4 regions of the Serratia sp. LTN-2 genome follow, and region 2 is predicted to be linked to each of the others. Evidence: predicted binding sites of a transcription regulator. Region 2 holds the regulator's gene; each other region holds the start of a gene.
What was found. Region 2 encodes CRP, which controls carbon source genes, mostly activating them, when cyclic AMP is high. Its sites were predicted from a motif close to ATGTGANNNNNNTCACAT; they were not measured.

Region 1: the regulator CRP is predicted to act here: its motif matches at 5,069-5,086, upstream of aaeR (HTH-type transcriptional activator AaeR).
Region 3: the regulator CRP is predicted to act here: its motif matches at 3,610-3,627, upstream of deoC (deoxyribose-phosphate aldolase).
Region 4: the regulator CRP is predicted to act here: its motif matches at 4,082-4,099, upstream of udp (uridine phosphorylase).

The regions. Positions count from the first base shown of each region.
Region 1 is NZ_JCAXDO010000009.1:87,206-95,247, reverse strand. It holds gene AC6BYQ_RS17675 (PglL family O-oligosaccharyltransferase) at 8-1,690, opposite strand; gene uriH (uridine-preferring nucleoside hydrolase UriH) at 2,384-3,325, opposite strand; gene AC6BYQ_RS17665 (zinc ribbon domain-containing protein) at 3,533-3,808, shown strand; gene AC6BYQ_RS17660 (hypothetical protein) at 3,805-4,149, shown strand; gene aaeR (HTH-type transcriptional activator AaeR) at 4,140-5,051, opposite strand; gene aaeX (p-hydroxybenzoic acid efflux pump operon protein AaeX) at 5,366-5,569, shown strand; gene aaeA (p-hydroxybenzoic acid efflux pump subunit AaeA) at 5,577-6,512, shown strand; gene aaeB (p-hydroxybenzoic acid efflux pump subunit AaeB) at 6,512-8,042, shown strand, end outside.
Region 2 is NZ_JCAXDO010000010.1:193,061-201,102, reverse strand. It holds gene AC6BYQ_RS19050 (PhzF family phenazine biosynthesis protein) at 1-316, opposite strand, end outside; gene AC6BYQ_RS19045 (LysE family translocator) at 327-929, opposite strand; gene AC6BYQ_RS19040 (hydrolase) at 1,049-2,029, shown strand; gene AC6BYQ_RS19035 (YheU family protein) at 2,026-2,259, shown strand; gene AC6BYQ_RS19030 (phosphoribulokinase) at 2,411-3,280, shown strand; gene AC6BYQ_RS19025 (OsmC family protein) at 3,319-3,726, opposite strand; gene crp (cAMP-activated global transcriptional regulator CRP) at 4,109-4,741, shown strand; gene AC6BYQ_RS19015 (YccS/YhfK family putative transporter) at 4,791-6,869, shown strand; gene argD (bifunctional acetylornithine/succinyldiaminopimelate transaminase) at 6,910-8,042, opposite strand, start outside.
Region 3 is NZ_JCAXDO010000008.1:203,853-211,894, reverse strand. It holds gene AC6BYQ_RS17020 (CsbD family protein) at 1-109, shown strand, start outside; gene AC6BYQ_RS17015 (patatin-like phospholipase family protein) at 120-1,238, shown strand; gene AC6BYQ_RS17010 (TatD family hydrolase) at 1,235-2,017, shown strand; gene AC6BYQ_RS17005 (NupC/NupG family nucleoside CNT transporter) at 2,202-3,479, shown strand; gene deoC (deoxyribose-phosphate aldolase) at 3,850-4,629, shown strand; gene deoA (thymidine phosphorylase) at 4,696-6,018, shown strand; gene deoB (phosphopentomutase) at 6,089-7,312, shown strand; gene deoD (purine-nucleoside phosphorylase) at 7,409-8,042, shown strand, end outside.
Region 4 is NZ_JCAXDO010000006.1:258,175-266,216, reverse strand. It holds gene rmuC (DNA recombination protein RmuC) at 1-1,534, opposite strand, end outside; gene AC6BYQ_RS14735 (DedA family protein) at 1,675-2,205, opposite strand; gene AC6BYQ_RS14730 (tyrosine-protein phosphatase) at 2,285-3,067, opposite strand; gene udp (uridine phosphorylase) at 3,197-3,958, opposite strand; gene AC6BYQ_RS14720 (dienelactone hydrolase family protein) at 4,446-5,273, shown strand; gene metE (5-methyltetrahydropteroyltriglutamate--homocysteine S-methyltransferase) at 5,357-7,645, opposite strand; gene metR (HTH-type transcriptional regulator MetR) at 7,736-8,042, shown strand, end outside.

The sequences.
Region 1 (8,042 bases), on a different contig from region 2:
TTCTTCCCTATCTGAACCGCGCATCCCACGAAAACAGGAAGGCGGCTTCCCGCTGGCGAGCATCGGCTTCCGCCTGAGCGCCCTGGTAACGCAAGATCATGATCAGCGTGGCGTAGACGTTGGCGTCGATACGGCGCAGCAGATAGGCATTGGCCCACTGTCGATAGCCGGTCAACAGGGCGTCATCACGCGTCTGGTTATAGACCAGCAGCGAATGAGATTGCTCGTCGAAGGTTTTGCGCTCCCGGTAGATCCAGGCGGCCGGCGGCGGCATCTGCTCGATGCTGTCGATATTTGCCAACATAGTGCGTTCCGACTGGGTGAGCGCCATGCGCCCTTGCCAGGCGAAGACCGCCATCACCAGCACGCCGATCGCCGCCATCGCCACCGGCAGGCTCAGGGCTTTGGCGAACGGCAGCGGGCGGGGTTCGCCGGTTTGGCTGTCCAGCAACGCCAACAGCAACAGAAACGCCAGCCAGTGCGGCGCAGACAGATAGAAAGGGTATTCCAGCTGAGTGTGCACCAGCATTGGCAGCAGCACCAGAAACAGCCCGACGCGCGCGCCGGCCGGCTGCTCGCGATCCCGTTGCCAGGCGCGTTTCAGCAGCAGCGCGCCGGCGGCGAGGAGGATAACGATACCCGCCAGCGCCGGCAGGCCGCCCTCAACCCACCACAGCAGGATTTCATTGTGTGGATGCCCGGCGACTTCCAACACTTCTCGCCAGGGCATTTCCTGCAGACGGAAATGCGCGAAGCTGTATTCAAAGCCGCCGTAGCCCCAGCCCAGCAATGGTTTGGCCAGGATCATGCTTAGGGTATCCAGCAGCATCGTCAGACGTGAATAATTCGAGCCTTCGCGTGCGATAAGACTTGAGCGGCCATCAAGACCAAGACCGGTGAACAGAAACATCAGGCCAAGCGCGATGCCCAACAGCAGCGCGCCGCCGGCCCAGCGGCTTGTGGCCGGATGCTGGTGGGCAAAACGCCACAGCAGCAACGCAGCCGCCAATGCCCCGCCCAGCCAGGCGGCGCGCGATTGAATCAGCACCAGCAGGGCGGAGAAAACGATCAGCAGCGCGAGCAGCGGAAGTTGCCGCCGCCGTGCCGGCGCAGAGAGAGGGGCAAGCAGCAGCCAGAGTGCCAAAGCCAGCCCGGTGGCGATAAAGCTGCCCAGCACGTTCGGCTGCTGAAAGACGCCGTAGACCCGGTTGCCGTTAGGGGATACCCAGGCCAGCGCAGGGGCGAACAGCTGCAGAGCCGCCAGCAATGCCTGAACGCCGACGGCGAACAGCAGGCCGTACAGCAGCAGGCTGCGCTGCCGGGGAGTTGGGCGCAGCTGCAGGCAGGCGACATAGAACAGCCAACCGCCGAGCAAACCGGCGCAGCGCCACAGGGCATCTTCGCGCCACTCGGGGCGGGTATACAGCAGCGGCAGCGCCAGCACGGCGATGCCGAGCAGCAACAGCCGGGCGGTAGGGGTAAGCGAAAGACGGGTACGGCCAAGGCAAACGGTGAAGGCCACTATCAGCGTAGTGAGCGCCATGGCGCTCCAGGCCAGAATATTTTGCGGCAGCGCCAGGCCACCGCCGCCCATGTTGGGGTGATAAACCGGCAAAATCACCGCCATCCAGATCAGCAGCAGGGGCAGCACGGCGGCAGTCGGTATGTTAACGGGGGATTTATCGGTCATGGTAAACCCGCCATGTCTCGATATCGTCTATTGAATGCATGTTTTTATTATTCCCTGTCTTTTATTACGGTGTTTAAATTCGCTGATGCTTCAATTCCTAAAAATATTATGAAAATTTAAAATCATTCATGTCTAAATGATAATTTATTTTCACGCTGAGAATTGCGGGGTGCTGCTTGCATAAAGAAAGGTTAAGCCGCATTGGTTCACCTGTAAAAGGCATTTTCGGTGTGTAAAAAATAGAGGTGTCATTTTCTCAAATCTATTGCGATTCAGTCAATTCTTCATTAAGCAATTTAAATTTTCAATTAAAATCAATCAATTGAACTCATCTTTGGTGTGGGCTGGCGCAGTGGGTGAGTACGATGATGGGTTGCATCGACAGGCAAGACGGAGAATAAAGGCGTCAATCCTCTGTTAAGTTTATGTTGCCAATACCGGTGTAGCGACCGCAATTTATTTTATCTTCATCTGTCGCTTTTTTTCATATTTGATTTGAGTGCTGTGATTTTATTTTTATTAAGATTTTTCTCGTCTTTGAGTGTTTTTCATGGTTTTTATTTAATGCTCTATTGTTAGGAATATTCTGCTGTCTTGAAAATAAAAGAGGCCATGGCCTGAGCCTCACGCTTGACGCGATATGGTGCAGACTAACGCGCCCGTAAAAGCGCGTTAATCTCGTCTCTCATTCGCTTACTCCACCTCACCGATCCGCTCCAGCGCATCCACCACCAGATCCCAGAATTTATCCTGATCCAGTTTGACCGCCACCTGGGTGTGGCAATCCGGCGGCGGCGGCGCGCGGAAGTCCGCCACCGTCATGCCTAGCGTCAGGGTGCCGGTCAGTTCGATATCCACCGGTGCCTTGCGCACCGTCATCACGCTGGGATCGATCACGTAGGCGACTGCGCAGGGGTCGTGTACCGGCGGGGCGCTAAAGCCCTGCGCCTGTTGGTACATACGGCCAAAGAATGCCAGCAGTTCGCCGACGAACGTGGCCGGCCGGGTGCCGAGGGCGGCGATGCGTTCGCAGATTGCTGGCGTGGCCAGCGCCTGGTGGGTGAGATCCAGCCCGACCATGGTCAGCGGCCATTTTTCGTTAAACACGATGTGCGCCGCTTCGGGGTCGATTTTGATATTGAATTCCGCCACCGCGCTCCAGTTGCCCACATGATAGCCGCCGCCCATCAACACCACTTCCTTGACCCGTTCGGCGATGCGCGGCTCTTTGCGCACCGCCATGGCGATATTGGTCAGGCCGCCGGTCGGCACCAGCGTCACGCTGCCGGGCGGATGAGCCATCACCGTATCGATGATCAGATCTACCGCATGGCGCGTATCCAACTGCAGGTGGGGCTCCGGCAATACCGGGCCATCGAGGCCGGAATCGCCGTGAATGTCAGGCGCCACTTCGATATTGCGCACCAGCGGGCGCGGGCAGCCGGCGGCGAAAGGCACGCCGGTGATATTGGCGATGCGCGCCACCGCCAGGGCGTTGCGCGTCACTTTGTCCAGCGTTTGGTTGCCCACCACGGTGGTGACCGCCAGCAGGTCGATCTGCGGATTGCCCCAGGCCAGCAGCAGGGCGATAGCGTCGTCATGCCCCGGGTCACAGTCCAGTATGATTTTTTTCATGGTTATTCCTGATGCAGGGAGAGGTTCCCGCAGCATAACGCAGTGCGGCGAGGTGGGGGAATGCCGATGCGAATTTTGTTAACTACATCAAAGCCTTGCCGATCATTCGATGTAATGAAACGTAAATCCTGCTCGCCGGGCTTTACCCTGGAGTTTACTCCAGGGTTTACAGTGAGGTTCAGCGTTAATGCACAGAGGAGAGGCGTGATGAGCTTACTGAAAAGGTTGTTGGGGCAAGGTGGTGTTAACGGCGGTCATCAGCGCGCGGGTCACCGCGGCGGGCATCATGGCAACCGCTATAGCCAGCATGGCGATCAGGGGCCGCAGTGTCCGGAATGCCAGGCGGTGAATAAATCGGGCGCGCGTTACTGTCACCGTTGCGGCCAGCCGTTTGCCGCGGTGAGCGCCACCTGCGGGCAGTGCGCCGCGCCGCTGCCGCCGGGCAGCCGCTTTTGCCCGCAGTGCGGCGGCGGCGTACCGTGAACCGGGGCGGCTGGACGCTCGCGCTGTTGCTCGGCGCGATGGTGCTGTGGACGCTGCTGGCCTGGGGCGTTGCCGGTATGCTGGCCTGGCTCCCGGCGTTGGCGGAGGCGGCCGGCGACGCATCCCTGCCGGTAAACGGCGCGCTGAGCCTGGTGCCGCAGACGATGCTGGACGCCTGGCTGCCGTGGCTGAAACAGCTGGGCAGCGGTCTGGCGAGCTATTTTCCTCTGTTGCTGACCTGGGCGGGTTACGCCGTTTGGCTGCTATGGGGCCTCGGCATGTTGGCGCTGATGCTGCTGGGCGCGCTGGCGCGCCGCTATTTGAGCGCCGCTCAGCGATAGCCCTGATAGACCGCCGCTACGCGCTCGAAATAGTCGGTTAAATAGTTGATGCACACCTGCACCTTCAGCGGCAGTTTGTCCTTTTCGGTATAGAGCGCGTAGATCGGCCGCGGATCCGAATGGTAGCTTTTGAACAGGATCTCGATCTCGCCGCGTTTGATCTCTTCGATCACCCACATCAGCGGGGCGTAGGCGATGCCGGCGCCGTTTTTCAACCAGCGGATCATGGTGGAGGAGTCGTTGGTCACGAAGCGCCCCTGCGGCGAAATGCGCGTGGTGATGCCTTCCGGCGACATCAGTTCAAATTCGCTGTCAGGCCGCACGCTGTATTCCAGCCAGGAGAAGTTAACCATGTCGCTCGGTTTCTGCGGCGTGCCGTGCTGGCTCAGGTAGCTTTTGGCGGCGCACACCACCATCGGCATCTGCCCCAGGCGGCGAGAGAACAGGCTGGAATCCTGCAGCGCCCCGGTGCGGATCACCAGATCCAGCCCGTCGGCGATCAGATCCGGCGCCGGTATGCCGGTCACCAGGTTGACCGTCAGGCCCGGGTACTCTTTCATCATTTCGGCGGTCATGTTCGCCAGCACGTTTTGCGCCATGGTGGAGGAGCTGCCGATGCGCAGCGTGCCGGCGGGCGTATTGTTAAACGCATACAGCTGCTCATGCACTTCACTGACTTCCTGCAGCATGCGCCGGCAGCCCTGATAGTAGATTTTGCCGGCTTCGGTCAGGCCGATGCTGCGCGTGCTGCGGTTCAGCAGCTTGACCTGCAGCTCATTTTCCAGTTTCGAGACGGTTTGGCTGATCGATGAAACGCTCATGTCGAGTTGGCGCGCGGCCGCGGTAAACGACCCGAACTCAACCACTTTGGCGAATACCGACATCCGTTTTAATCTTTCCATTATTCACTCTGGCTTAAAAGTGATTTAGATCACAGATTGTTGATGCCTTGATAGTAAGCAGGCTAATATAACGTGGTCGGGTGAATAGACCTTACCAACGTGCGAGAGCGAGCGGCCCTGCAATCCTGCCGCTCCTCCGGCACCCTCGCAATCCCTGTCGTGGATGTCTGCCCCAAAGTTTAACCTTTTTTCGGGTTCGTGACCTGGACAAGCTGTCCGGTCAAGATTTGTGGCGCGCGCACGCTAAAATGTAAAGAGAATGTGAATGGCAAGGCCCGTCGTCCCCCGGCGCAGTGAACAATAAGGAAAAAGTGATGAGTTTGCTTCCGGTTATGGTCATCTTCGGACTGTCGTTTCCGCCGGTGTTTTTCGAGCTGTTGGTGTCGCTGGCGCTGTTTTTTCTCCTGCGCCGCCTGCTGCAGCCGACGGGGATTTACGATTTTGTCTGGCATCCGGCGCTGTTTAACACCGCGCTGTATTGCTGCCTGTTTTATTTGATTTCATGTCTTTTTGTTTGAGGTCGCTGTGAAAAATTTTTCGATAAAAATAACCCGGATCGCGATCACTTTGATTCTTGTGCTGCTGGGGATCGTTGCGGTGTTCAAGGCCTGGGTGTTTTACACCGAGTCGCCGTGGACGCGCGACGCCAAGTTCACCGCCGACGTGGTGGCGATCGCCCCGGACGTCAGCGGCCTGCTGACCGACGTGCCGGTGGTGGACAACCAGCTGGTGAAAAAAGGGCAGGTGCTGTTCGTGGTCGATCGGCCGCGCTATGAGCAGGCCCTGGCGGAAGCCGGCGCCGACGTCGCCTACTATCAAGCGCTGGCGGCGGAAAAACGGCGTGAGGCCGGCCGCCGCGTGAAGCTGGGCGTGCAGGCGATGTCGCAGGAAGAGATCGACCAGTCGAACAACTCGCTGCAGACCGTGCAGCACCAGCTGGCGAAGGCCGTAGCGGCGCGCGAGCTGGCGCAGCTGGATCTGGAACGCACCACGGTGCGCGCCCCGGCCGATGGCTGGATCACCAACCTCAACGTACACGCCGGCGAATACATCACTCGCGGCTCGGTGGCGGTGGCGTTAGTGAAGAAAGACTCCTTCTACATCCTGGCTTACCTGGAAGAAACCAAGCTGAGCGGCCTGAATAAGGGCGACCGCGCGGAGATCACCCCGCTGGGCAGCAACCGCATCATGCATGGCACCGTCGACAGCGTGGCGGCGGCGGTAAACAACAGCAGCAGCACGGTCAACAGCAAAGGGTTGGCGTCGATCGACAGCAACCTGGAGTGGGTGCGCCTGGCGCAGCGCGTGCCGGTGAAGATCCTGCTGGACGCCAAGGATCAGCAGCATCCGTACCCGGCCGGCACTACCGCGACCGTGGTGATCGTCGGCAAGAACGACCGCAATGCCGACAGCGGCTCGCCTTTTGTGCGCCTGATGCACCGGCTGCGTGAGTTCGGCTGATGAACAGCCCAACCTTCATCCGGCTGAGATTTGCCTTCAAACTCAGCTTCGCGATTGTGTTTGCGCTGTTCGTCGGCTTCCACCTCAATCTGGAAACCCCGCGGTGGTCGGCGATGACCGCTGCCATCGTCGCCGCCGGCCCGGCCTTTGCCGCCGGCGGTGAACCCTTCTCCGGCGCCATCCGCCATCGCGGCTGGCTGCGCATCATCGGCACCTTTATCGGCTGCTTCGTCGGCCTGATCATTATCATCACCACCGCCCGCGCGCCGGTGGTAATGCTGCTGCTGTGCTGCATCTGGGCCGGGTTCTGCACCTGGATTTCTTCGCTGATCAAGGTGGAAAACTCTTACGCCTGGGGGTTGGCCGGTTATACCGCGCTGATCATCATCGTCACCGTCGCCACCAGCGAAGCGCATCTGTTGGAAGCGCCGCAGTTCGCTATTGAGCGTTGCAGCGAGATCGTGCTGGGGATCGTCAGCGCCGTGCTGGCGGATCTGCTGTTTTCGCCGCGCTCGATCAAGCAGGACATCGATCGGGCGGTCGATCAACTGCTGGTGGAGCAATACCGCCTGCTGCAGATGTGCATCAGCAACGCCGATAAAGAGGACATCGACCGCGCCTGGAGCAACCTGGTGAAGAGCACCACGGCGCTGGACGGCATGCGCAACAACCTGATGATGGAGTCCTCGCGCTGGCAGAAGGTCAATCGCCGGGTAAAAGCGTTGCATACCCTGTCGCTGACGCTGATCACTCAGGCCTGCGAAACCTATCTGATCCTGCTGAATCACCCGGACGCGTTGCAAGCGAGCCTGCGGGAGCAGCTGATGGTGCCGGCGGAAAACCCGCCGGAGATCCACAAACGCATGAAGCTGCTGCGCCAGGTGCTGACCACCCATCGCTCCGATGAAACGCTGCCGACCATCACCGGCTGGGTCGGCGCGGCGACGCGCTACCTGCTGCTGTCGAAGGGCGTGCATACCAACGGCAGCATCAGCGCGGTTGAAGAGGACGTGTTGAGCAAAGAAACCGTGGTCAAACCGACCTCGGCGGAAGGGCACCACGCGATGATCAACGGCCTGCGCACCTTCGTGGCGACGGCCTTCGGCAGCCTGCTGTGGCTGTGGACCGGTTGGACATCCGGCAGCGGTTTTATGGTGATCATCGCGGTGATCACTTCGCTGGCGATGCGCACCCCGGCGCCACGCATGGTGGCGATGGATTTCGTGCTGGGGATGCTGGCGGCGATCCCGGTCGGTTCCCTGTTCTTCATGGTGATCCTGCCGGCGACGCAGCAGAGCATTCTGCTGTTGTGTCTCAGCCTCGGTCTGCTGGCGTTTTTCATCGGTATCGAGGTGCAAAAGCGGCGGCTCGGTTCGCTGGGGCTGTTAGCGGGGACCATCAACATTCTGGTGCTGAGCAACCCAATGGAGTTTAACGTGACCCAGTTTCTCGACGGGGCGCTCGGCCAGTTCCTCGGCAGCTGCGTCGGGCTGATGGTGCTGCTGCTGATCCGCGACAATTCGCGCGAAC
Region 2 (8,042 bases):
GCTTGACGAACAGCTCGCCGCTGGCCGAACGGAAGCGAATATCCTGCAGCGCCGGGTTAACCGCGCTGAACATCACATGCGCCGCCGCCAGCGTGCCGTGGCCGCAAAGATCGACCTCGCGTTCCGGGGTAAACCAGCGAATGGCAGTCATGTCGCCATCATCCCAGACAAAGCTGGTTTCCGGCAGACCGATCTCGTTGGCGATCGCCTGCAGCCGCTCCGTCGGCAGCGGCTGCGTCAGCAGACAGACCCCGGCCGGGTTGCCGCGCAGCCCTTCGCCGGTAAAGGCGACCACGTGATAATAGTTTTCCGCCATCGTTCGCTCCTTAATGCCAGATCAGTAACACACAGGCTGCAGTCAACAACCCCATGGAAACGTTGAAGATAACCCAGGCTTTTTTGCTGTGCAGCAGGCGGCCGATCACGGTGCCGAACGCCAGCCAGATAATGCCGGCGACGATGTTCACCGCCAAAATGCCCAGCGCAATCGCCGCAATGGAACCGTTATACCTGTCGCCCGCCAGGCTGAAACTCGCCACCGCGCCCAACGCCATCAGCCAGGCTTTCGGGTTGAGGAACTGCAGCAGCCAGCCCTGATAAAGCCGCACCGGCTGCGGCGGCGCCACCTCGGTTTCCAGCTTTTCATAGGCGGCGGTGGCCACTTTCCACGCCAGCCACAGCAGGTACAGGCTGCCGAGGATTTTCAGGATCAGGTGCAGCGACGGATAGACCAGGATCAGGCTGCCGACGCCGAAGGCCACCAACAGCAAAATGCTTTGCATGCCGAGCATGATGCCGATCATCAGCCCCAGCGATCGCATAAAGCCAAAGTTCGCGCCGGAGGTAGTCAGCAGCAGGTTATTGGGGCCAGGCGTGATGGCGGCCACCCACAGGAAGCCCAGCATCGACAGGAATAAACTCGGTTCCATGGCACGGGTGCTCCTCACCCAAGGCGCTTTTTTGCAGTATCATTGTTAGTTATTGGTATTGAAGCTAACAGTGCGTCTGGGATCTCACAATAGTCGCCAACAACATTTTTACTCAGCCTATGCATGACGTCTTTCGCCCCCTGACCGGGGCCAGTAATCCGCACCTGCAAACGCTGTTGCCGCGGCTGGTGCGCCGCCGCGTGTTATTGAAACCGCATTGGCAACGGCTGGAATTGCCCGACGGCGATTTCGTCGATCTCGCCTGGAGCGAGGATCCGGCGCAGGCGCGCGACAAACCGCGCGCAGTGCTGTTTCATGGCCTGGAAGGCAGCTTCTACAGCCCCTACGCGCACGGCCTGCTCAACGCCTGGCGCGAGCGCAGCTGGCTCGGCGTGGTGATGCACTTTCGCGGCTGCAGCGGCGTGCCCAACCGCAAGCAGCGCATCTACCACTCCGGTGAAACCGAAGACGCGCGCTTCTTCCTGCGCTGGCTGCGCGACAGCTACGGCGAGGTGCCGACCGCGGCGGTAGGCGTTTCGCTCGGCGGCAACATGCTGGCCTGCTATCTGGCGCAGCAAGGCGCCGACAGCCTGCTGCAGGCGGCGGTGGTGGTCTCGGCACCGCTGATGCTGGAGCCCTGCGCCTATCGCATGGAGCAAGGCTTCTCTCGCGTTTATCAGCGCTACCTGCTGGGGCAGTTGAAACAAAACGCCACCCGTAAGTTGTTGCACTACCCGGACACCCTGCCGCTCAAGCTGTCACAGCTTAACGGCCTGCGGCGCATCCGCGAATTCGACGACGCCATCACCTCGCGCATTCACGGCTTCAGCGACGCTATCGACTATTATCGCCGCTGCAGCGCCCTGCCGCTGTTGCCGGCTGTCCAGACGCCGCTGCTGATCATCCATGCGAAGGACGATCCCTTCATGACCCATGAGGTGATCCCCGACGTCGCCGGCCTGCCGCGCAATATCGAATACCAGTTGACCGAGTACGGCGGCCACGTCGGCTTCGTCGGCGGCACGCTGAAAAAACCGCACATGTGGCTGGAGCATCGCATTCCGGCCTGGCTTTCCCCTTATCTGGACATCCCGACGTGATCATTCCCTGGCAAGAGCTGACAACCGATACCCTGAATAGCCTGATCGAATCCTTTGTACTGCGCGAAGGCACCGATTATGGCGAGCACGAGCGCTCGCTGGAGCAGAAGGTGGAGGACGTGCGCCGCCAGCTGAAAAACGGCGACGTGGTGCTGGTGTGGTCGGAACTGCACGAGAGCGTCAACATCATGCCGCGCGGCCAGTTCCGCGCCGGGCAGGAAGAAATTTAGTGGCGCTCGGTTCTATGACTGACGGAAAAAATCAGGTAACAATGGGGCATTGCAAACCAGCGCGCACCATTTTTTCCTGACATAGAGAGCGTCAACAAGAGCCACAATAATCCCCTGACGCCGGCGCATTCAACACGGAGTGACAACCACCATGTCTGCCAAACATCCCGTTATCGCGGTGACCGGTTCCAGCGGCGCCGGCACCACCACCACCAGCGTGGCGTTCCGCAAAATCTTCCAGCAGCTCAACATTCGCGCCGCCGAGCTGGAGGGCGACAGTTTCCACCGCTATACCCGGCCGGAGATGGACGCGGCGATCCGCAAGGCGCGCGATCTGGGCAGACACATCAGCTATTTCGGCCCCGAGGCCAACGACTTCGGCCTGCTGCAGCAAAGCTTTATCGACTACGGCAAGAACGGCACCGGCCGTTCGCGCAAGTACCTGCACACCTACGACGAAGCGGTGCCATACAATCAGGTGCCGGGCACCTTCACCCCGTGGGAGCCGCTGCCGGCGCCGACCGACGTGCTGTTCTACGAGGGGCTGCACGGCGGCGTGGTCACCGAGCACCATGACGTGGCCAAACATGTCGATCTGCTGGTCGGCGTGGTGCCGATCGTCAACCTGGAATGGATCCAGAAGCTGATCCGCGATACCGGCGAGCGCGGCCACTCCCGCGAAGCGGTAATGGATTCGGTGGTGCGTTCGATGGAAGACTACATCAACTACATCACGCCGCAGTTCTCGCGCACCCACATCAACTTCCAGCGCGTGCCGACGGTGGACACCTCCAACCCGTTCGCCGCCAAGGCCATTCCGTCACTGGATGAAAGCTTCGTGGTGATCCACTTCCGCGGGCTGGATCAGATAGACTTCCCCTATTTGCTGGCGATGCTGCAAGGATCGTTTATTTCGCACATCAATACGCTGGTGGTGCCGGGCGGCAAGATGGGGTTGGCGATGGAGCTGATCATGGCGCCGCTGGTGCAGCGGCTGCTGGAAGGCAAGAAGATCGAATAAGCGCATTGAGCGCGGCGGCTGGCCGCGCTCCGTCTCGATTACGCCGGCTGGCGGATCTCGAAGCTGTGGGTCACCGTAGCGGCTTTGTTGAGCATCAGCGCCACCGAGCAGTATTTCTCCGCCGACAGGTTCACCGCTCGCTCTACGATCTTGTCGGTCAGATCCTGACCGGTGACGATGAAGTGCAGGTTGATATGGGTGAACAGCCGCGGGGCTTCTTCGCGGCGCTCGGAGGTCAGCTTCACCTCGCAATCGCGCACGTCATTGCGCCCTTTTTGCAGGATGGACACCACGTCGATCGCGCTGCAGCCGCCTACCGACATCAGCACCATCTCCATCGGGCTGGGCGCTTTATCGCCGGCGTTGCCGTCCATCAGTACCTGATGGCCGGAGGCCGATTCACCCAAAAACGTTAACCCTTCCACCCATTTAACTCTTGCCTGCATTCTGGTCACTCCGGTTGATTTCTTAAAATCAGAGTACGCTTTCGCATAGAAACAGGCAACGTAACCTGATGCTAATCATGCTGAAGCGAGACAACACGAGACACCCGCCTTACTCTGTGCTACAAACAGAGCCGCAATAAATCTTTCCGGGACACTGCATTTCAGGGAAACGCCCAGAGAAAGGCTCCTTTACCGGTATGTTAACAGAATGTAGCTTGCAGCGCTTACGGCAAGTTAATATGCTAGAGCGACAGCGTATTTTTATGACACGCCTCAAAACTTGCCGGTAGCCCTCGCTCATAACAGCGGCTACAGGCGGGTTTTACAGGGAACTCTGACCCCTGTGACACAAGGCAGCGATAACAACAGAGGATAACAGCGAATGGTTCTCGGCAAACCGCAAACAGACCCTACTCTCGAATGGTTCCTGTCTCATTGCCATATCCACAAATATCCATCGAAGAGTACGCTGATTCACCAAGGTGAAAAGGCCGAAACGCTTTACTACATCGTGAAAGGCTCCGTCGCGGTGCTGATCAAGGATGAAGAAGGTAAAGAGATGATCTTGTCCTACCTCAACCAGGGGGATTTCATCGGCGAGCTCGGATTGTTCGAAGAGGGCCAGGAGCGCAGCGCCTGGGTTCGCGCGAAAACCGCCTGTGAAGTGGCCGAAATTTCCTACAAGAAATTCCGCCAGCTGATCCAGGTGAACCCGGACATCCTGATGCGTCTGTCCGCCCAAATGGCGAGCCGCCTGCAGGTCACTTCCGAAAAAGTGGGCAACCTCGCCTTCCTGGACGTTACCGGCCGCATCGCGCAAACCTTGCTGAATCTGGCGAAGCAACCCGACGCCATGACTCACCCGGACGGCATGCAGATCAAAATCACCCGTCAGGAAATCGGCCAGATCGTCGGCTGCTCGCGCGAAACCGTTGGCCGTATTCTGAAAATGCTGGAAGACCAAAATCTGATTTCCGCCCACGGCAAAACCATTGTCGTCTACGGCACCCGTTAATCCCTGAAAAAACGGCGCAATCTGCGCCGTTTTTTATCTGCTCGCTGCCATGTGGCGTCGTCTGATCTACCACCCGGAAGTCAATTACGCACTGCGACAAACGCTGGTGTTGTGCTTGCCGGTGCTGTTCGGCCTGCTGATCGGCCAACTGCAGCTCGGCCTGATGTTCTCTCTGGTGCCCGCCTGCTGCAATATCGCCGGTCTCGACACGCCGCATAAGCGCTTCTTTAAACGGCTGATCGTCGGCGGTGCGCTGTTCGCCCTCAGCAGCCTGCTGCTGCAACAGGCCCTGCTGTGGCATCTGCCGCTGCCGGCACTGATGCTGGGTCTGGCGCTGTTGCTCGGCGTCACTGGCGAAATCAGCCCGCTGCACGCCCGGCTGTTGCCGGCGGCGCTGGTGGCCGCCATCTTCGCTCTCAGCATGGCTGGCACGGTACCAATCTGGCAGGCGCCGCTGCTGTACGCGATCGGCACCGCCTGGTACGGCTTATTCACCTGGTTCTGGTTCAAACTGTGGAAAGAGCAGCCGATGCGCGAGACGTTGAGCCAGCTTTATCTGGAACTGGCGGACTACTTCGAAGCCAAGTATTCGCTGCTGACCCAACACACCGACCCGCAAACCGCGCTGCCGCCGCTGCTGGTGCGCCAGCAAAAGGTGATGGATCTGATCAGCCTTTTATACCAACAGCTCAATTTCCTGCCGCACGCCAACAACCTCGAACAAAAGCGCCTGCAGCGCGCCTTTCAGGTGGCGATGGATCTGCAGGAGCACATCACCGTCAGCCTGCATCTGCCGGAGGAGGTGCAAAAACTGGTGGAGCAGAGCCAGGCCGAAGCGATCATTCGCCGCAACGCTCAGGTGATCGCCGGCCGGCTGCGCGTGGTGGCGCACGATATTCTCTACCATCAACATTCGAAGCGCTTCTCCATGAGCCACGAACTGGCGGCGCTGGAAAAAATGGCGGCGCAGCATCCCGATAACCCGGTCGGCCAGTTTTGTTATTACCACTTCAGCCGCATCGCTCGCCTGCTGCGCACCCAGCATCCGCTGTACCGCCGCGACCTGATGCCCGGCCAGCACCGCCTGCCGTTTTGGCCGGCGCTGGCCAGCTACCTGTCGTTCAAATCCACCGCCCTGCGCAACGCCGCGCGGCTGGGGGTGACGCTGGCGGTCGGCAGCAGCCTGGGTGCGGTTTTCAACCTGCCGAAGCCTTACTGGATCCTGCTCACCATCATGCTGGTGAGTCAAAACGGCTATAACGCCACCCGGGTGCGTATTCAGCACCGTGCGCTGGGCACGATTGCCGGGCTATTGCTGGCGGCCGGGCTGTTGCAGCTGCAGCTGCCGGAAGGAGAAACGCTGAGCATCATGCTGGTGATCACGCTGCTGGCCTACCTGGTTTCGCGCAAGAATTACGGGCTGTCGGTGATTGGCTTTACGGTCACGGCGGTTTACACCCTGCAGCTGCTGGCGCTGAACGGCTCGCATTTTCTGGTGCCGCGTCTGATCGATACGCTGATAGGCTGCGTGCTGGCGTTCGGCGGCACCATTTGGCTGTGGCCGCAGTGGCAAAGCGGGCTGCTGCGCAAGAATGCCCATCAGGCACTGGAGAACGATCAGGCCGCGCTGCGACTGATGCTGAAGCAACCGGAACCGGACGCCACCGCATTGGCCTATACCCGCATGCAGGTCAACCAGGCGCACAACGCGCTGTTCACCTCGCTCAATCAGGCGATGCAGGAGCCGGGGTTCGCGTCGAACTATCTGGCGGACATGCGGCTGTGGGTCACGCACAGCCAGTTCATCGTCGAACACCTGAACGCCATGACCATTTTGGCGCGCGAGCACTACATGCTGACGCCGAAACTGGCGGAAGCCTATCTGCAAACCTGTGAAATTGCGCTGCAAAGCTGCCAGCAGCGGTTGGAATACGACGGCCCGAGCAGCGACAACAGCGGCATCATGCAGCCGCCAGATCTGCATCCGGACATGCCCGTCACCGAGATGGAACGTCATTTGCGGCGCATTTTGTCGCACCTGAGCGTGATGCATACCATTTCGTCGCTGGCCTGGCGCCAGCGCCCGCACCACGGCATCTGGCTCAAGCGCAAACTGCGCGATCAATAAGGGCGCGGCATGCCGCGCCCCGTTATTCGCCGCACGGGCTTCAGGCGTTGATCACGTCCTGCACCGCCAGCTCGAACAGCACCATGCCGGCTTCGATATCCTGCAGCTCCACCACCAGCGACGGCGCGAAACGAATCACGTTCGGCCCGGCGTTGAGGATCATCAGCCCACGCGCAGCGGCGGCGGTGAGGAAGTCACGCGCTCTGCCGTGATAATGCGGCGTCAGTTCGGCGCCAATCAGCAACCCCATACCGCGAATGGCGGTGAAAATACCGTATTTATCGCCGATATTCTGCAAAGCCTGCACATACAGCGCATGGCGCTGCTCAATGCCGCTCAACACCTCCGGCGTATTGATCACATCCAGCGCCGCCTCCGCCACCGCGCAGGCCAGCGGGTTGCCGCCGTAGGTAGTGCCATGAGTGCCCACCTGCATCACCGACGCGATCTCTTCGGTGGTCAGCATGGCGCTGACCGGGAAACCGCCGCCCAGCGCCTTGGCGGTGGTGAGAATGTCCGGCGTCACGCCATAATGCATGTAGGCGAACAGCTTGCCGCTGCGCCCCATGCCGCTCTGCACTTCGTCGAACACCAGCAGCGCCTGATGTTGGTCGCACAGCTCGCGCACGCCTTTGAGGAAGCCGGCGTCGACCGGCGTAATGCCGCCCTCACCCTGAATCGGCTCCATCACCACCGCGCAGGTATGGTCGTCCATCACCGCTTTCACCGCCGCCAGATCGTTAAACGGCACGTGCACAATGTCGGCCGGCTTCGGCCCGAACCCGTCGGAGTATTTAGCCTGCCCGCCCACCGAAACGGTGAACAGCGTGCGGCCGTGAAACGCGTTATAGAAGGCGATGATTTTGGTTTTGTATGGGCTGTGGCGGGTGATGGCGTAATGGCGCGCCAGCTTGAACGCCGCCTCGTTGGCCTCCGCGCCGGAGTTGGCGAAGAACACCCGATCGGCGAAGGTGGCGTCGATCAGTTTACTCGCCAGACGCAGCGCCGGTTCATTGGTGAAGACGTTGCTGGTATGCCACAGGGTTTCCCCCTGACGTTTGAGCGCGTCGACCAGCGCCGGGTGACAATGTCCCAGCGCCGTTACCGCGATGCCGCCGGAAAAATCGATGTACTCTTTTCCCTGCTGATCCCAGACCCGGCTGCCTTTGCCGC
Region 3 (8,042 bases), on a different contig from region 2:
CAGCGATTGCGCCTGGCTGGTCGGCAGCAATGATTTCCTCGCCGGCGTGCTGCAAGAGGATTACGGAAGAGAGCGAGACGCGGTATCCTCGGAAAAAACGTCTCACTGAGGATGCCAAGTTGGGATACAGAATACCCATCACGCTCGGCAATATAGAACCGCTGGCGTCTAAACCCTTTCGGCCAGGAAAAATGGCGTTGGTCTGCGAAGGCGGCGGCCAGCGCGGCATTTTCACCGCCGGCGTGTTGGACGAGTTTCAGCGCGCGGGCTTTAACCCTTTCGATTTGTTGATCGGCACGTCTGCCGGCGCGCAAAATCTGTCCGCCTACATCTGCGGCCAGATGGGCTACGCGCGTCGAGTGATCACCCGTTACACTACGTCGGCGCAATTTTTCAATCCGCTGCGTTTCGTACGCGGCGGGCATCTGATCGATCTCGATTGGTTGGTCGACACGGCGGCGGCACAGATGCCGCTGGCGATGGACGTGGCGGAACAACACCTCACCGATGGGCGCGAGTTCCTGCTGTGCGCCTGCCGCAGCGATGATTTTGAACCGACCTATCTGCCGGCGCAGCGTGAACGCTGGCTGCCGGCCATCAAGGCGTCCAGTGCCATTCCCGGCTTTTATCGTCAGGGCGTGGAGCTGGATGGCGTCAGCTATCAGGACGGCGGCATCAGCGATGCGATCCCGGTGGAAGAGGCCTACCGTCGCGGCGCCGACACCATCGTGGTGATCCGCACCGTCCCTTCGCAGATGTACTACACCCCGCAGTGGATGAAGCGCATGGAGCACTGGCTGAGCGACAGCAGTCTGCAGCAGATGGTGCGCATCCTGCAGCACCACGAGCAAAGCTACCACCGCATCCAGCGCTTTATCGAGAAGCCGCCGGGCAAGCTGCGCATCTTCGAAATCTTTCCACCGAAGCCGCTGGCCAGCAATGCGCTGGGCAGCCGACTGGGTTCGCTCAATCAGGATTATCATCTGGGGCGCCGCTGCGGCCGTTACTTCCTGGCCACCGTCGGCCAGTGGATGGCGCAGCCGGAGCCGGACGGCATGAAGGTGAAGAAATCGCTGTCGCGCCGTCTGATCCAGCCGGAGAACGTCAGAATGCCTTCGCCGATCGTGACCGATATCGCCATGCCGTCCGATCTGGGCGCGCAGCCGGAGGCCGCGGTGGCGGCGCCGAAAATTATCCTGCCGGGCGATCTGCCGCCGGGTGAAGGGGGCGCGCTGTGAGTTACGCCTTTACCGATACCCACTGCCATTTCGATTTCCCACCCTTTACCGGGCATGAGGCCGAGAGCCTGGCGCGGGCAGCCGACGCCGGCGTGCAGCGCATCATCGTGCCGACGGTTACCGCCGATCGCTTCGCGCGGGTGCTGCGGCTGGCGCAGGAGCACGCGCCGCTGTTCGCCGCGCTGGGGCTGCACCCGCTGTATATCGCGCAGCATCATGAACCGCAGTTGGAACAGCTGGCGGCGTTGCTGGCCGAACGGCCGCACAAGCTGGTGGCGGTGGGGGAAATCGGGCTCGATCTGTATATGGACAACCCGCAGTTCGAGCGGCAGCAAAGCGTGCTGCTGGCCCAACTGAGGCTGGCGAAACAGCATGACCTGCCGGTGATCCTGCACTCGCGCCGCACTCACGATCAGCTGGCCGCGGCGCTGCGGCGCATACAGCTGCCGCGTCGCGGCGTGGTGCACGGCTTCGCCGGCAGCCTGTCGCAGGCACAGGCGTTTATTCGCCTTGGCTATTATATCGGCGTGGGCGGCACTATCACCTATGAGCGGGCGCAGAAAACGCGCGGCGTGATGGCGCAGCTGCCGCTCGAGGCGCTGCTGCTGGAGACCGATGCGCCGGATATGCCGCTGGCCGGCTATCAGGGGCAGCCGAATCGCCCCGAACGCGCCGCCGAGGTGTTTCAAACGCTGTGCGCGCTGCGGCCGGAACCGGCCGACGAGATCGCCGCCCACCTGCAACGCAATACTCAGGCGCTGTTCGCCATGCCGAACTGAGATGACCATAACGTGACCTGCGTCACGTTATAAGATTTTCATTTGCGTCTCGTTGTATACATTTGTGACATAAATCGGTGCGAGGGTGACCTCGCTCAGTATAATCCCCCCCGAAACTCTCCAATAGCAGACCTCTCTTCATGAGCAGGGATGTATTTTATTTTTTGCAACAGGGAAACTTTGCATGCAACTCATCATGAGTCTGGTTGGCATGGCGGTGCTGATCGCCATTGCGGTGCTGCTCTCCAGCAACCGCCGGGCCATCAAATTGCGCACCGTCGTGTGGGCGTTCATCATTCAGGTCGGCATCGGTGCGCTGGTGCTGTACGTGCCGCTGGGCCGCAGCATCCTCGGCAGTATGTCTAACGGTGTGGCAAACGTTATCGCCTACGGCAATCAGGGCATTTCGTTCATCTTCGGCGGGCTGGTGTCCGACAAGATGTTCGAGGTGTTCGGCGGCGGTGGCTTCGTGTTCGCGCTGCGCGTCCTGCCGGTGATCGTGTTCTTCTCCTCGCTGATTGCGGTGCTGTACTACCTCGGCATCATGCAGTTGGTGATCCGCGTTCTGGGCGGCGGCCTGCATAAGCTGCTGGGCACTTCGCGCACCGAATCGCTGTCGGCGACCGCCAACATTTTCGTCGGCCAGACCGAAGCGCCGCTGGTGGTGCGTCCGTATATCGCCACCATGAGCCAATCGGAACTGTTCGCCGTGATGTGCGGCGGCCTGGCCTCGGTGGCCGGTTCGGTGTTGGCGGGGTACGCGCAGATGGGCGTGCCGCTGGAATACCTGATCGCCGCGTCCTTCATGGCGGCGCCGGGCGGGCTGTTGTTCGCCAAGCTGATGGTGCCGGAAACCGAGCAGACCCACGATAAAGACGATGCGATGAAGCTGATCGCCGAAGAAGATCGTCCGGCCAACGTGATCGACGCGGCGGCTTCCGGTGCGGCTTCCGGCATGCAGCTGGCGCTGAACGTCGGTGCGATGCTGCTGGCGTTTATCGCGCTGATCGCCTTGCTTAACGGCATTCTCGGCGGTATCGGCGGCTGGTTCGATTATCCGCAGCTGTCGCTCGAACTGATCCTCGGCTGGGTGTTCTCGCCGATCGCCTTCCTGATCGGCGTGCCGTGGAGCGAGGCGATGACCGCCGGTTCGTTTATCGGCCAGAAGATCATCGTCAACGAGTTCGTCGCCTACATGAACTTCGGCGCCTATCTGCGTCCGGACGACGTGGTGGCGGCGGAAGGCCTGCAGGTGCTGTCGGCCCACACCAAGGCGATCATCTCCTTTGCGCTGTGCGGTTTCGCCAACCTCTCCTCGGTGGCGATCCTGCTGGGCGGTTTGGGCAGCATGGCGCCTAACCGTCGTCACGACATCGCGCGCTTCGGCCTGAAGGCCGTGGCGGCGGGCACGCTCTCCAACCTGATGAGCGCCACCATCGCCGGCTTCTTCCTGGCGCTGTAAGCCATCCCAGAGCCCGCGACGGTGCGACCGATCGCGGGACTCCGCCTATACTCTAAGCAACGCGGGTGCTTGCCGCACCCGCGATCTTCAGCCGCTTCTTTAGCGAATTTGTGAACGATATCGCGTTATTTTGTGATGTTCTTCACATATAATTCCGGTCTGTTACAGTGCTATTTCATATAGTGTGACGCTGAACGCGAATCGCCCCCGGCATTCGTGTTCAAATAGCTATTACTGGCCGGCCGCAAGGCGGGTGGCCATGTGCGGTGAGAAGGATCTCAGTTGCCGCCGCGGGAACGCCGTTCCCCAGCGCTATCTTCATGGAACCAAGTCCGCTCGCCAACACCCAGGTACTCAGTTGGAGAGTTTTATGACCGAATTAACCGCAGCAGCGCAACGTGCGCTGAACCTGATGGATTTAACCACGCTGAATGATGACGATACCGATGAGAAAGTGATCGCGCTCTGTCGTCAGGCCAACAGCCCGGCCGGCCACACGGCGGCCATCTGCATTTACCCGCGTTTTATTCCGGTGGCGCGTAAGGCGCTGCGCGAGCAAGGCACGCCGGACATTCGTATCGCCACCGTGACCAACTTCCCGCATGGCAATGACGATATCGACATCGCGCTGGCGGAAACCCGCGCGGCGATCGCCTATGGTGCGGATGAAGTGGACGTGGTGTTCCCTTACCGTGCGCTGATTGCCGGCAACGAGCAGGTTGGCTTCGAGCTGGTGAAACAGTGCAAACAGGCTTGCCAGGCGGCCAACGTGCTGCTGAAAGTGATCATCGAAACCGGCGAACTGAAACAGGCCGATTTGATCCGCAAGGCGTCCGAGATCGCCATCAAGGCCGGGGCTGACTTTATCAAGACCTCCACCGGCAAGGTGCCGGTTAACGCCACACTGGAGAGCGCCGAGCTGATGATGTCGGTGATCCGCGATATGGGCGTGGCGAAGACGGTGGGCTTCAAGCCGGCCGGCGGCGTGCGCACTGCGGAAGACGCGCTGCATTATCTGCAACTTGCCGATCGTATTCTGGGCGAGGGCTGGGCCGACGCGCGGCATTTCCGCTTTGGCGCTTCCAGTCTGCTGGCCAGCTTGCTGACCGCGCTGGGCCACCAGACCCAGACCGCCGGTGGCGGCTACTGATCGATTTCGTTGGCGGGCGCCAGGCGCGCCCGTCTGCACCGACTCTCGGCGACACAGGGGGATGCCTTGTTCCTGGCTCAAGAAATTATTCGTAAAAAACGCGACGGCCAGCCGTTAAGCGAAGCGGAAATCCGCTTTTTCATCAACGGCATTCGCGACAACGTGGTGTCGGAAGGGCAGATCGCCGCGCTGGCGATGACCATTTATTTCCACGACATGAGCATGCCGGAGCGCGTGGCGCTCACCATGGCGATGCGCGATTCCGGCACCGTGCTGGACTGGAAGAGCCTGGCGCTGAATGGCCCGATCGTCGACAAGCATTCGACCGGCGGCGTGGGCGACGTGACGTCGCTGATGCTCGGCCCGATGGTGGCGGCCTGTGGCGGCTATGTGCCGATGATCTCCGGCCGCGGCCTGGGGCATACCGGCGGCACGCTGGACAAACTGGAAGCCATTCCGGGCTTCAATATTTTCCCGGACGATAACGCCTTCCGTAAAATCATTCAGGACGTCGGCGTGGCGATCATCGGCCAGACCAGCTCGCTGGCGCCGGCAGACAAACGTTTTTACGCCACCCGCGACATTACCGCCACCGTGGATTCGATCCCGCTGATCACCGCCTCCATTCTGGCCAAGAAGCTGGCGGAAGGGCTGGATGCGCTGGTGATGGACGTGAAGGTCGGTTCCGGCGCCTTTATGCCGACCTACGCCCTGTCGCAAGATCTGGCGCAGGCGATCGTCGGCGTGGCCAACGGCGCGGGCTGCAAGACCACCGCGCTGCTGACCGACATGAACCAGGTGCTGGCCTCCAGCGCCGGTAACGCGGTGGAAGTGCGCGAAGCGGTGCGCTTCCTGACCGGCGAATACCGCAATCCGCGTCTGCTGGAAGTGACGCTGGCGCTGTGCGTCGAGATGCTGCTGTCCGGCGGCCTGGCGCAAGACGAGGCCGACGCGCGCGCCAAACTGCAGGCGGTGCTGGACAACGGCAAGGCGGCGGAGGTGTTTGGCCGCATGGTGGCGGCGCAGCAGGGGCCGATAGACTTCGTCGAACGCTATGATAGCTATCTGCCGGCGGCGACGCTGAGCAAGCCGGTGTATGCTGAAAAGCCAGGCATCATCAGCGCTATGGATACCCGCGCGCTGGGCATGGCGGTGGTTTCGCTGGGTGGCGGCCGCCGCCGGGCGAGCGACGCCATCGATTACAGCGTCGGTCTGACCGAGGTGGCGCGCCTGGGCGATAAGGTGGATGCCCAGCAGCCGCTGGCGATGATCCACGCCAATGATGAAGAGAGCTGGCAGCAGGCGGCCGATGCGGTGCGCAGCGCGATGACGCTGAGCGATAAGGCGCCGGAAGCGACGCCGGTGGTGTATAAGCGCATCACGGAATAACCCAAGAATCAGGAACGGCCGCGGCTTTTTCGCGGCCGTCCAAAGCGTGAGAACACGCAGGAGAGCACAGATGAAACGCACATTTATTATGGTATTGGACTCCTTCGGCATCGGCGCCAGCGAAGACGCCGAACGTTTTGGCGACCAGGGTTCCGACACTCTGGGCCACATCGCCGAGGTTTGCGCGCGCGGTGAAGCCAACGTGGGCCGTCAGGGCCCGCTGACGCTGCCTAACCTGAGCCGTCTGGGTCTCGGCAAAGCGGCGGAAGAGTCCACCGGCAACTTCCCGCAGGGGCTGGATCGCAATGCCGATATCATCGGCGCTTATGCTTACGCCAGCGAGCTCTCTTCCGGTAAAGACACGCCGTCGGGCCACTGGGAAATCGCCGGCGTGCCGGTACTGTTCGACTGGGGCTACTTCAAGGACGAGCACAACAGCTTCCCGCAGGAGCTGCTGGATAAGCTGGTGGAGCGCGCCAACCTGCCGGGCTACCTGGGCAACTGCCACTCATCCGGCACCGTGATCCTCGATCAGCTGGGCGAAGAGCACATGAAAACCGGCAAGCCGATTTTCTACACCTCCGCCGACTCGGTGTTCCAGATCGCCTGCCATGAAGAAACCTTCGGCCTGGAGCGCCTGTACGAGCTGTGCGAAATCGCGCGTGAAGAATTGACCGAAGGCGGTTACAACATTGGCCGCGTGATCGCGCGTCCGTTCGTCGGCGACAAAGCGGGTCACTTCCAGCGCACCGGCAACCGTCACGATCTGGCGGTAGAGCCGCCGGCGCCGACCGTGCTGAAAAAGCTGGTGGACGAGAAGGGCGGTGAAGTGGTGTCGATCGGTAAAATCGCCGACATCTACGCCAACGTCGGCATCACCAAGAAGGTGAAAGCGACCGGCATCGATGCGCTGTTCGACGCGACCCTGACGGAAATGGAAAAGGCCGGCGACAACACCATCGTGTTCACCAACTTCGTGGACTTTGACTCTTCCTACGGCCACCGCCGCGACGTGGCGGGCTACGCCGCCGCGCTGGAGCTGTTCGACCGCCGCCTGCCGGAGCTGCTGAAGCTGGTGAAAGATGAAGACATCATCATTTTCACCGCCGACCACGGCTGCGATCCGACCTGGCCAGGCACCGACCACACCCGTGAACATATCCCGGTGCTGGTCTACGGCCCGAAAGTGAAACCGGGCTCGTTGGGCCACCGCGAGACCTTCGCCGACATCGGCCAGACCGTCGCCAATTATTTTGGCCTGTCGCCGATGGATTACGGTAAGAGCATGTTTTAATTCGTGAGTCTCAGACGGCGGCGCAGCTGGCCGCCGTCTGACATGCCACGGTTTATACGTTTAACGCTATTTAATACGATTTAAAGGAAGAGAATTATGGCTACGCCGCACATTAATGCTGAGATGGGTGATTTCGCTGACGTAGTACTGATGCCGGGCGATCCGCTGCGCGCAAAATACATCGCCGAAACCTTCCTGGAAGGCGCGGTGGAAGTGAACAACGTGCGCGGCATGTTGGGCTTCACCGGCACCTATAAAGGCCGCCGCATCTCCGTAATGGGCCACGGCATGGGCATCCCGTCCTGCTCCATCTATGCGCGCGAGCTGATCGCCGAATTCGGCGTGAAGAAGATCATTCGCGTGGGTTCCTGCGGCGCGGTGCGTGACGATATCAAACTGCGTGACGTGGTGATCGGCATGGGCGCGTGCACCGACTCCAAGGTGAACCGTCTGCGCTTCAAGGACAACGACTACGCGGCGATCGCCGACTTCGACATGGTGCGCAACGCGGTCGACGCCGCGGCGGCGCAGGGCATTCCGGCGCGCGTGGGCAACATCTTCTCCGCCGATCTGTTCTATACCCCGGATCCGGATATGTTCCAGGTGATGAAGAAGTACGGCATCCTGGGCGTGGAAATGGAAGCGGCCGGCATCTACGGCGTGGCGGCGGAGCTGTATGAAGAGTTCGGCTGTAAAGCGCTGACCATCTGCACCGTGTCTGACCACATCC
Region 4 (8,042 bases), on a different contig from region 2:
CGAAGCCCGGTTCCCCGGCGGTATCATCATCGTCGTTCATCTGCGGCAGCGCGGCGACATCGTCGTCGTTCGCCTCTTCCGCTTCATCGTGTTGCGCGCCGGCTTGCTGCGCCAGCAGCGGGTTGATCGGCCGTTTGACCTCAACCCCCAACGCGCGAAAACCTTCAATTTGGCCAATAAGATTACCACGGCCTTCGCTCAGTTTGTTCATCGCCTGACGATAACTGCCTTGAGCCTTGTCCAGACTCTGCCCCAGCGCGGACATATCGTCCACGAACAGCCGCATCTTGTCATACAGTTTCGCCGCGCGATCGGCGATGCGTTGGGCGTTATGGCTCTGATGTTCATAGCGCCACAGATTGGTGATGGTGCGCAGCGCCACCAGCAACGTGGTCGGGCTGACCAGCATGATGTTGTGCTTGAGCGCTTCGCTGATCAGCTCCGGCTCGCGATCGATAGCCAGCAGGAAGGCGGGTTCGACCGGAATGAACATCAACACATAATCCAGCGAGCGCAGCCCCGGCAATTGCTGGTAGTCCTTGCGGCCCAGCATGCGGATGTGGCCACGCAGCGAAGCGATATGTTCGCTCAGCGCCGCTTCGCGCTCCACTTCGTCTTCACCGTTGAAATAACGTTCGTAGGCGATCAGCGACATCTTGGCGTCGATCACTACATCCTTGCCCTGCGGCAGACGCACGATAACATCGGGCTGCATGCGGCTCTGGTGATCCACCCGCACGTTGACCTGCGTTTCATATTCGTGCCCTTCGCGCAGGCCTGAGGCCTCCAGCACCCGGCTCAATACCACCTCGCCCCAGTTGCCCTGCGTCTTGTTGTCGCCTTTCAGCGCCTTGGTGAGGTTGATGGCCTCGCGCGCCATCTGCGCGTTCAGCTGCTGCAGATTGCGTATCTCGTGCGTCAGCGTGTGGCGCTCCCGCGCCTCCTGGCCAAAGCTGTCTTGCACCTGACGGCGGAAACCGTCCAGCTGTTCGCGCAGCGGCAACAGTAAACGATCCAGACTTTGCTTATTTTGCTCGTCAACCTTGCGGCCGCTGTGTTCAAAAATGCGGTTGGCGAGATTTTCAAACTGGGTGGTGAGCCGCTGTTCGCTGTTGATAAGCAGGCGTTGCTTCTCTTCCGCCGCCATGCGCGTCTCTTCCAGACGGATGGTGACTTCGCGCAGTTCGGCTTCTTGCGCGCTATTGACCTCGCGCTGGGCACGCAGCTCCTGATTGAGCAGTTCGCATTCGTTGCGCCAATGGTTGAGCTGTTGCAGCTTCTCATGCCCGGCCGCCAGTTGGCTGTGCAGATTGCGCAGCTCCAGCTCGCTCTGGCGCAGCTGTTGCTCGTGGCGCTGCAACGTTTCCTGCCGCGCCGCCGTTTCCTGCTGCGCCTGCTGCAACGCTTGCTCCAGCAACCGCAGCTCGGTTTCATGTTGCGCATGCGTCTGCTGCACCCGCAGACTGGCGATCAGCCACCCCAACAGCATGCCGATCGCTACGCCGCCAATCCCATAAATCAGACTGGTATCCACCCTGCCTCCTGTTGCACCTTGCCGTTGCGGCGTTTTGCACGCCCATTGCCCGTCACGTTAAGGGGAGGCTGTATGGATGTCCAGCCTGATTTTGCCAGCCACGCACAATATTGCGCAGCGCTGCGCAATTTAGCGAGAAATCAACCCAGCCACTGGCTGAGCCACTTGATGCCGAATGCCCCCGGCGCCAGAATACCGAACGCCCAGATCATCGCCGACGTGACGTTGGCCAGTTGGAAGTAGCGCTGCGGCATGCCGCAAATGCCGCCCACCAGCGGCACCACGGCGCGCAGCGGGCCGAAGAAGCGGCCGATGAAAATGCCCAGCACGCCCCAGCGTTCAAAGAACGCGTGCCCGCGCGCCAGCAACTGCGGATTGCGCGACAGCGGCCACATATGGGCCACGCGATCCTGATAGTGGTAGCCGATCCAGTAAGAGAGCCAGTCGCCGAAAAATGCCCCGACGGCGGCGGCGGCCCAAATCGGCCAAAAGGCGATGCCGCTTTCGCCGATCAGCGCGCCCAGCGCCAGCAGGATCACCGTGGCCGGCAACAGCAGCGACAAAAACGCCAACGACTCGCCGAACGCCAGGAAAAAGATGATGGGAATGGCCCAGCCTTCGTGCTGACGCACGACGTCGCTGACCCAGTTGATAACGTCATTGAGGCTCAATGCGGGGCTCCTGATACGCGATAATTCACCGCTTAGGATAGGCCGGGGCGAGTTAAACCCCGGTTAAACACGCGGCGATTTACTCGAGGTAGAACGCCTGCAGCACTTCGCGCTGTGCCGCGCCCAGACCATATTCCGCCTCCAGCCAGCGGTCGGTGGAGCCGTATTGCTGACGGATGCAGCCCAGCGCGGTCATCAGGAACTCCTCACGCGCGCTGAGCACGTAGGCGAATTGCTCCAGCGCCGCCGCATTCAGCTTGATAGACAGCTGATCCAGCATCTGCTCGCGGAAAGCGGCCAGCGTGGTTTCGGTCAGCAGATAGTCTTCCAGCACGGTCGCCTCGTCGGCCCCCAGCGCGAACAGCACCAGCGCCGAGCCGACCCCGGTGCGATCCTTGCCGACCGCGCAATGCTGCACGATGGCGCCGCCGCCAGGATTGCTCAGCAGCTGCGCCAGCCGCTGATAGGCTGCATTGCCGAACGGCAGGCGACGATACAGTTCCAGCATGAACGCGCGGGCGTCGAAAGCGGCCAGCGTTTCGTTGGTGAGCTTCTCCAGGTTGGCGTTGACTTCGCTGCTCAGCGGGTTGGCCGGCACGTGATGATAGTCGGCACCATTCCACAGAATATCCGGCTTGGCCTGCACTTCGTCGGCATCGCGATAGTCCAGCACCGAACGCACCGGCACACCGGCGAGAAAGGCGCAGTCGTTTTCCGTCAGCCGCTCGAGGGAACCGGAGCGAAACAGCAGGCCGCGCTTGATGCGGCGCCCATCGGCCACGCCGTTGCCGCCGAAGTCACGGAAATTGATGCCACCGTCGAGCGGCGCAAGCGAAGGATGAAGCAGGATCTGGGCGGTCATAAACGTCCTCGTTGTTGTTGTTCTGACAACGCGCGGCGGCCATCGGCGCAGCGCTGAGGAGTATCACCGTAACAGATTAGTCGCGAATGGAAAAACGAGCCGCGTCGGCGGCCCGTTCAGGGAAGGTGATTACAGCAGGCGACGAGCGGCGTCCACCACGATCTGCACCGCTTTGCTTTCGGTGTTTTTCATGGTCTCGGCGTTCGGGATCTCTTGCTGGGTGCGGTTGACGATCACCCCAGCCACCATGCCGGCGCGCAGGCCCTGGCTGGCGCACATGGTCAGCAGCGTGGCGGATTCCATTTCATAGTTCATCACGCCCATCGCCTGCCACTCTTCCATCGAGCCTTTGAAACGGCTGACCACGCGGCCGGAGTAGGTATCGTAACGTTCCTGGCCCGGGTAGAAAGTATCGGAAGAGGCGGTTACGCCAATGTGGGTGGTCGCGCCGCTGGCTTTGGCCGCTTCCACCAGCGCGGTGGTGCAGGCGAAGTCCGCGACCGCCGGGAACTCCATCGGCGCAAAGTGTAGGCTGGCGCCGTCGAGGCGTACCGCCGCCGTGGTGACCAGCACGTCACCGACGTTGATGTTCGCCTGAATGGCGCCGGTGGTGCCGATGCGCAGGAAGGTGCGGATGCCCAGCTGCGCCAGCTCTTCCACCGCGATAGAGGTAGACGGGCCGCCGATGCCGGTGGAGCAGACGATCACCGCCTTGCCGTCCAGCTCCGCGCGCCAGGTGGTGAATTCACGATGGGAGGCCAGATGCACCGGATTTTCCATCAGCTTGGCAATCTTCTCTACGCGCTGCGGATCGCCCGGCACGATGGCAAGCTGGGCCCCTTGTAAATCGTTCTTGGTGAGGCCGAGATGAAAAACGTCAGACTGAGACATACGAGACTCCTCATGGATCATGTTTATTGGGAGGAACAAAAAAGCACTCTACTGAAAATCGTCGCCTATTTTCGTGACGACAGTCACTATGAAAAGAGAAACAAATTACATGCTACATATTTTTTGTGATTTTTATCACAAAATAACGAGACAGCGCCGCCAGCACTCTCTTGCTGAACCTCAGTCTAGCCGACAAAGCTTGCCACCTCTCCCCGTTGGTTGCCGGTTGAAACTATTTAGCTCAACAACCAGAAATAACCCTATCTTATCGGCTGCTTAGGGACAAAAAAGCCATCTAACGCACCTTATGGCAATTACGTGGGCCAAAACCCGCAATAACATGATAAAAAGCGCCTAAAAATGCCGTAAAGCCAGATAATTAGCCGTTTTTTATCGACTTGTCCGAAAGTGCTCCACGCAGCGCCAATAATGGGTAATCTTTCCTATAGTTAATCTCAGCGCTTTTTTCTATTGCACGGAGACCGCAATGAAAACCGAACATGTGATGACATTAGAACAGGCTCAGGGGGGATTCGCCCCGGCCGCCGCGCCGTTGGCCGCCTCCGCGATTATCACCGATGAACAGGGCATTCACGCCGGGCAAACGACCATCCCTTCTCAGGGAGACGCGCTGCCGGCCTACGTCGCCAAACCCGCCGACCATAACGGCCCCTTCCCCATCGTGCTGGTGGTGCAGGAAATCTTCGGCGTACATGAACATATTCAGGATCTGTGCCGCCGCCTGGCGAAACAGGGCTATCTGGCGATCGCGCCCGAGCTCTATTTCCGCCAGGGCGACGCCAATAACTACACCGATATCGGCGAGTTGTTCCAGCAACTGGTGACCAAGGTGCCGGATCGCCAGGTGCTGTCGGATCTGGACCACGCCGCGCACTGGGCCATCCGCCACGGCGGCGACGCCGGCAAGCTGGCGATCACCGGCTTCTGCTGGGGCGGCCGCATTACCTGGCTGTATGCGGCGCACAACCCGCAGTTGAAGGCGGCGGTCGCCTGGTACGGCAAGCTGGTGGGTGAAAAAACGCTGAATTCACCGAAGCATCCGGTCGATGTCGCAACGCACCTGTCGACGCCGGTGCTGGGGCTGTATGGCGGGCAGGACAGCAGTATTCCGCTGGAGACGGTGGAAACCATGCGTCAGGCGATCCGCGCCGCCAACGCTGATGCTGAAATCGTGGTGTACCCCGGTGTCGGGCACGCGTTCAACGCCGACTATCGCCCCAGCTACAACGCCGAAGCGGCGCAGGACGGTTGGCAGCGCATGCTGGCGTGGTTCGCCCAGCACGGCGTCAAGTAACCTCCCCCGCATAAAAAAGGGCGCCGAAGCGCCCAATCATCACACCAGTAAATCTATAAGCGGCGGTCAATACGCCGCACTCATCACGCCTGCTCGCGCAGGCGCTGCGCCGCCAATACCATGTTGGCCAGCGACTGGCGGGTTTCCGGCCAGCCGCGGGTTTTCAGGCCGCAATCCGGGTTAACCCACAGGCGTTCAGCCGGGATATTCTGCGCGGCTTTACGCAGCAACGCTTCAATCCATTCCACGCTCGGCACGTTCGGCGAGTGGATGTCGTAGACGCCCGGCCCGATTTCGTTCGGGTATTCGAACTCTTTGAAGGCTTCCAGCAGATCCATATCGGAACGCGAGGTCTCGATAGTGATCACGTCGGCGTCCAGCGCGGCGATGGAGTCCATGATGTCGTTGAACTCGCAATAACACATGTGGGTGTGGATCTGGGTATCATCCCGCGCCACGGCGGCGTTCAGCTTGAAGGCGTCCACCGCCCAGTTCAGATAGGCGGCCCAATCGGATTGACGCAGCGGCAGCCCCTCGCGCAGCGCAGGTTCGTCGATCTGAATGATGCCGATGCCGGCTTTTTCCAGATCTTCCACCTCGTCGCGCAGTGCCAGCGCAATCTGCTTGGCGATCACTTCGCGGGTCACGTCTTCACGCGGGAACGACCAACACAGGATGGTCACCGGCCCGGTCAACATGCCTTTTACCGGCTTGTCGGTCAGAGACTGGGCGAATTTGGCCCATTCGACGGTGATGGCTTCCGGGCGGCTGACATCGCCGATGATCACCGGCGGCTTCACGCAGCGGGAACCGTAGCTCTGCACCCAGCCGTTCTGGGTAAACACGAAGCCGTCCAGGTTCTCGCCGAAGTATTCCACCATGTCGTTGCGCTCGGCTTCACCGTGCACCAGCACGTCCAGCCCGAGGCGCTCCTGCTCAACGATCGCCTGTTTGATGTGCTCACCGATGCTGGTGCGGTAGTTGCTGCCGTCCAGACGGCCCTGCTTGAAGTCCAGGCGCAGGCCGCGGATCTCGGTGGTCTGCGGGAACGAACCGATGGTGGTGGTCGGCCAGGCCGGCAGGTTGAAACGTTCGCGCTGCGCCCTGGCGCGCTCGGCGTAAGCGCTGTGGCGCTCGCTGTCCTGCGCGGTGATAGCGGCCAGACGGCGCTCAACCTGCGCATTGTGTACACGGCTCGACTGACGGCGGGCGCGGATCGGCGCGCTGTAGGCGTCCAGTTCGGCCTGTTTCGCCGCGTCGGGCGCGTTCAGCGCCGCAGTCAGCAGCGCCAGCTCGGCACATTTTTGCAACGCGAAGGCGAACCAGCTCTTCACTTCTTCGTCCAGACGGCTTTCCACGCTCAGATCGATCGGGCTGTGCAGCAGTGAACAGGAGGTGCCGATCCACAGCGGGCGGCGGCCCACCAGCGGTTGCAGACGTTCGAACCAGCGGCTCAGATCGGCGCGCCAAACGTTGCGGCCGTTGATCGCGCCCAGCGACAGCAGCCACTCTTGCGGCAATGCGGCGCTCAACGCGGCGATATCGTCATGGCCGGCGACCAGATCGACGTGCAGCCCCTGCACCGGCAGCGTGCGAATAGTGTCGAGGTTGTGGCCGACGCTGTCGAAGTAAGTGGTCAGCAGCAGTTTCACCTGCCCCTGCAGCGCGTCGTAAGCCGGTTTAAAGGCGCCCAGCCAGGCCTGCGGCAGCTCCAGCACCAGCGCAGGCTCGTCAATCTGCACCCACTCGACGCCGCGTTTCGCCAGCTCGGCCAGCACCTGCTGGTAAACCGGCAGAATGTCTTTCAGCAACGACAGGCGATCGAACGGCTCGCCCTTCACTTTACCCAGCCACAGATAGGTCACCGGGCCAAGCAGCACCGGTTTGATGCGGTGACCAAGCGCCAGCGCTTCGTCCACTTCGTCCAGCAGCTGGGTCCAGCCCAGCTTGAACTGCTGACCTTGCTGGAACTCGGGCACCATGTAGTGGTAGTTGGTGTTGAACCATTTGGTCATTTCCGCCGCGGCCGCCGGCTCGCCGGTCGGTGCGCGGCCTCGGCCGATGCGGAACAGCGTGTCCAGATCGATCGAGCCATCCGCATTCTGATGGCGCGCCGGCACGTTGCCCAACAGCAGGCTGGTGGTCAACACATGATCGTACCAGGCGAAATCGCCGACCGGCACCAAATCCACCCCGGCCTGCTGTTGCTGTTGCCAATGGCGAGCGCGCAGCTCGCGGCCAACCGCCAACAGCTCTTCCTGCGTTGAGTTGCCAGCCCAGTAGCTTTCCTGAGCTTTTTTCAGCTCACGTCGCAGCCCAACGCGAGGAAAACCCAGTGTGTGATTCAAAATTGCCATCGTCATATTCCCCATTTAGCCGTCCAGATGTTTACACATCCATAATCAGCAGGTACTGTATTAACCACAAGCGCAATTTATTCACTGTCAATGTGAAGGACTCTCATGATCGAACTGAAACATTTACGGACGCTGCAGGCCCTGCGCAGCAGCGGTTCGCTGGCGGGGGCGGCGGCCCAACTTCATCAGACGCAGTCTGCCCTGTCGCACCAGTTCAGCGATCTTGAGCAACGTCTGGGCTTCAAGCTGTTCGTGCGCAAGAGCCAGCCGCTGCGCTTCACCGCCCAGGGCGAGATCCTGCTGCAGCTGGCGGAACAGGTGCTGCCACAAATCTCACAGGCGCTGCAGGCCTGCCACGAGCCCCATCAGACTACGCTGCGCATCGCCATCGAATGCCACAGCTGCATTCAGT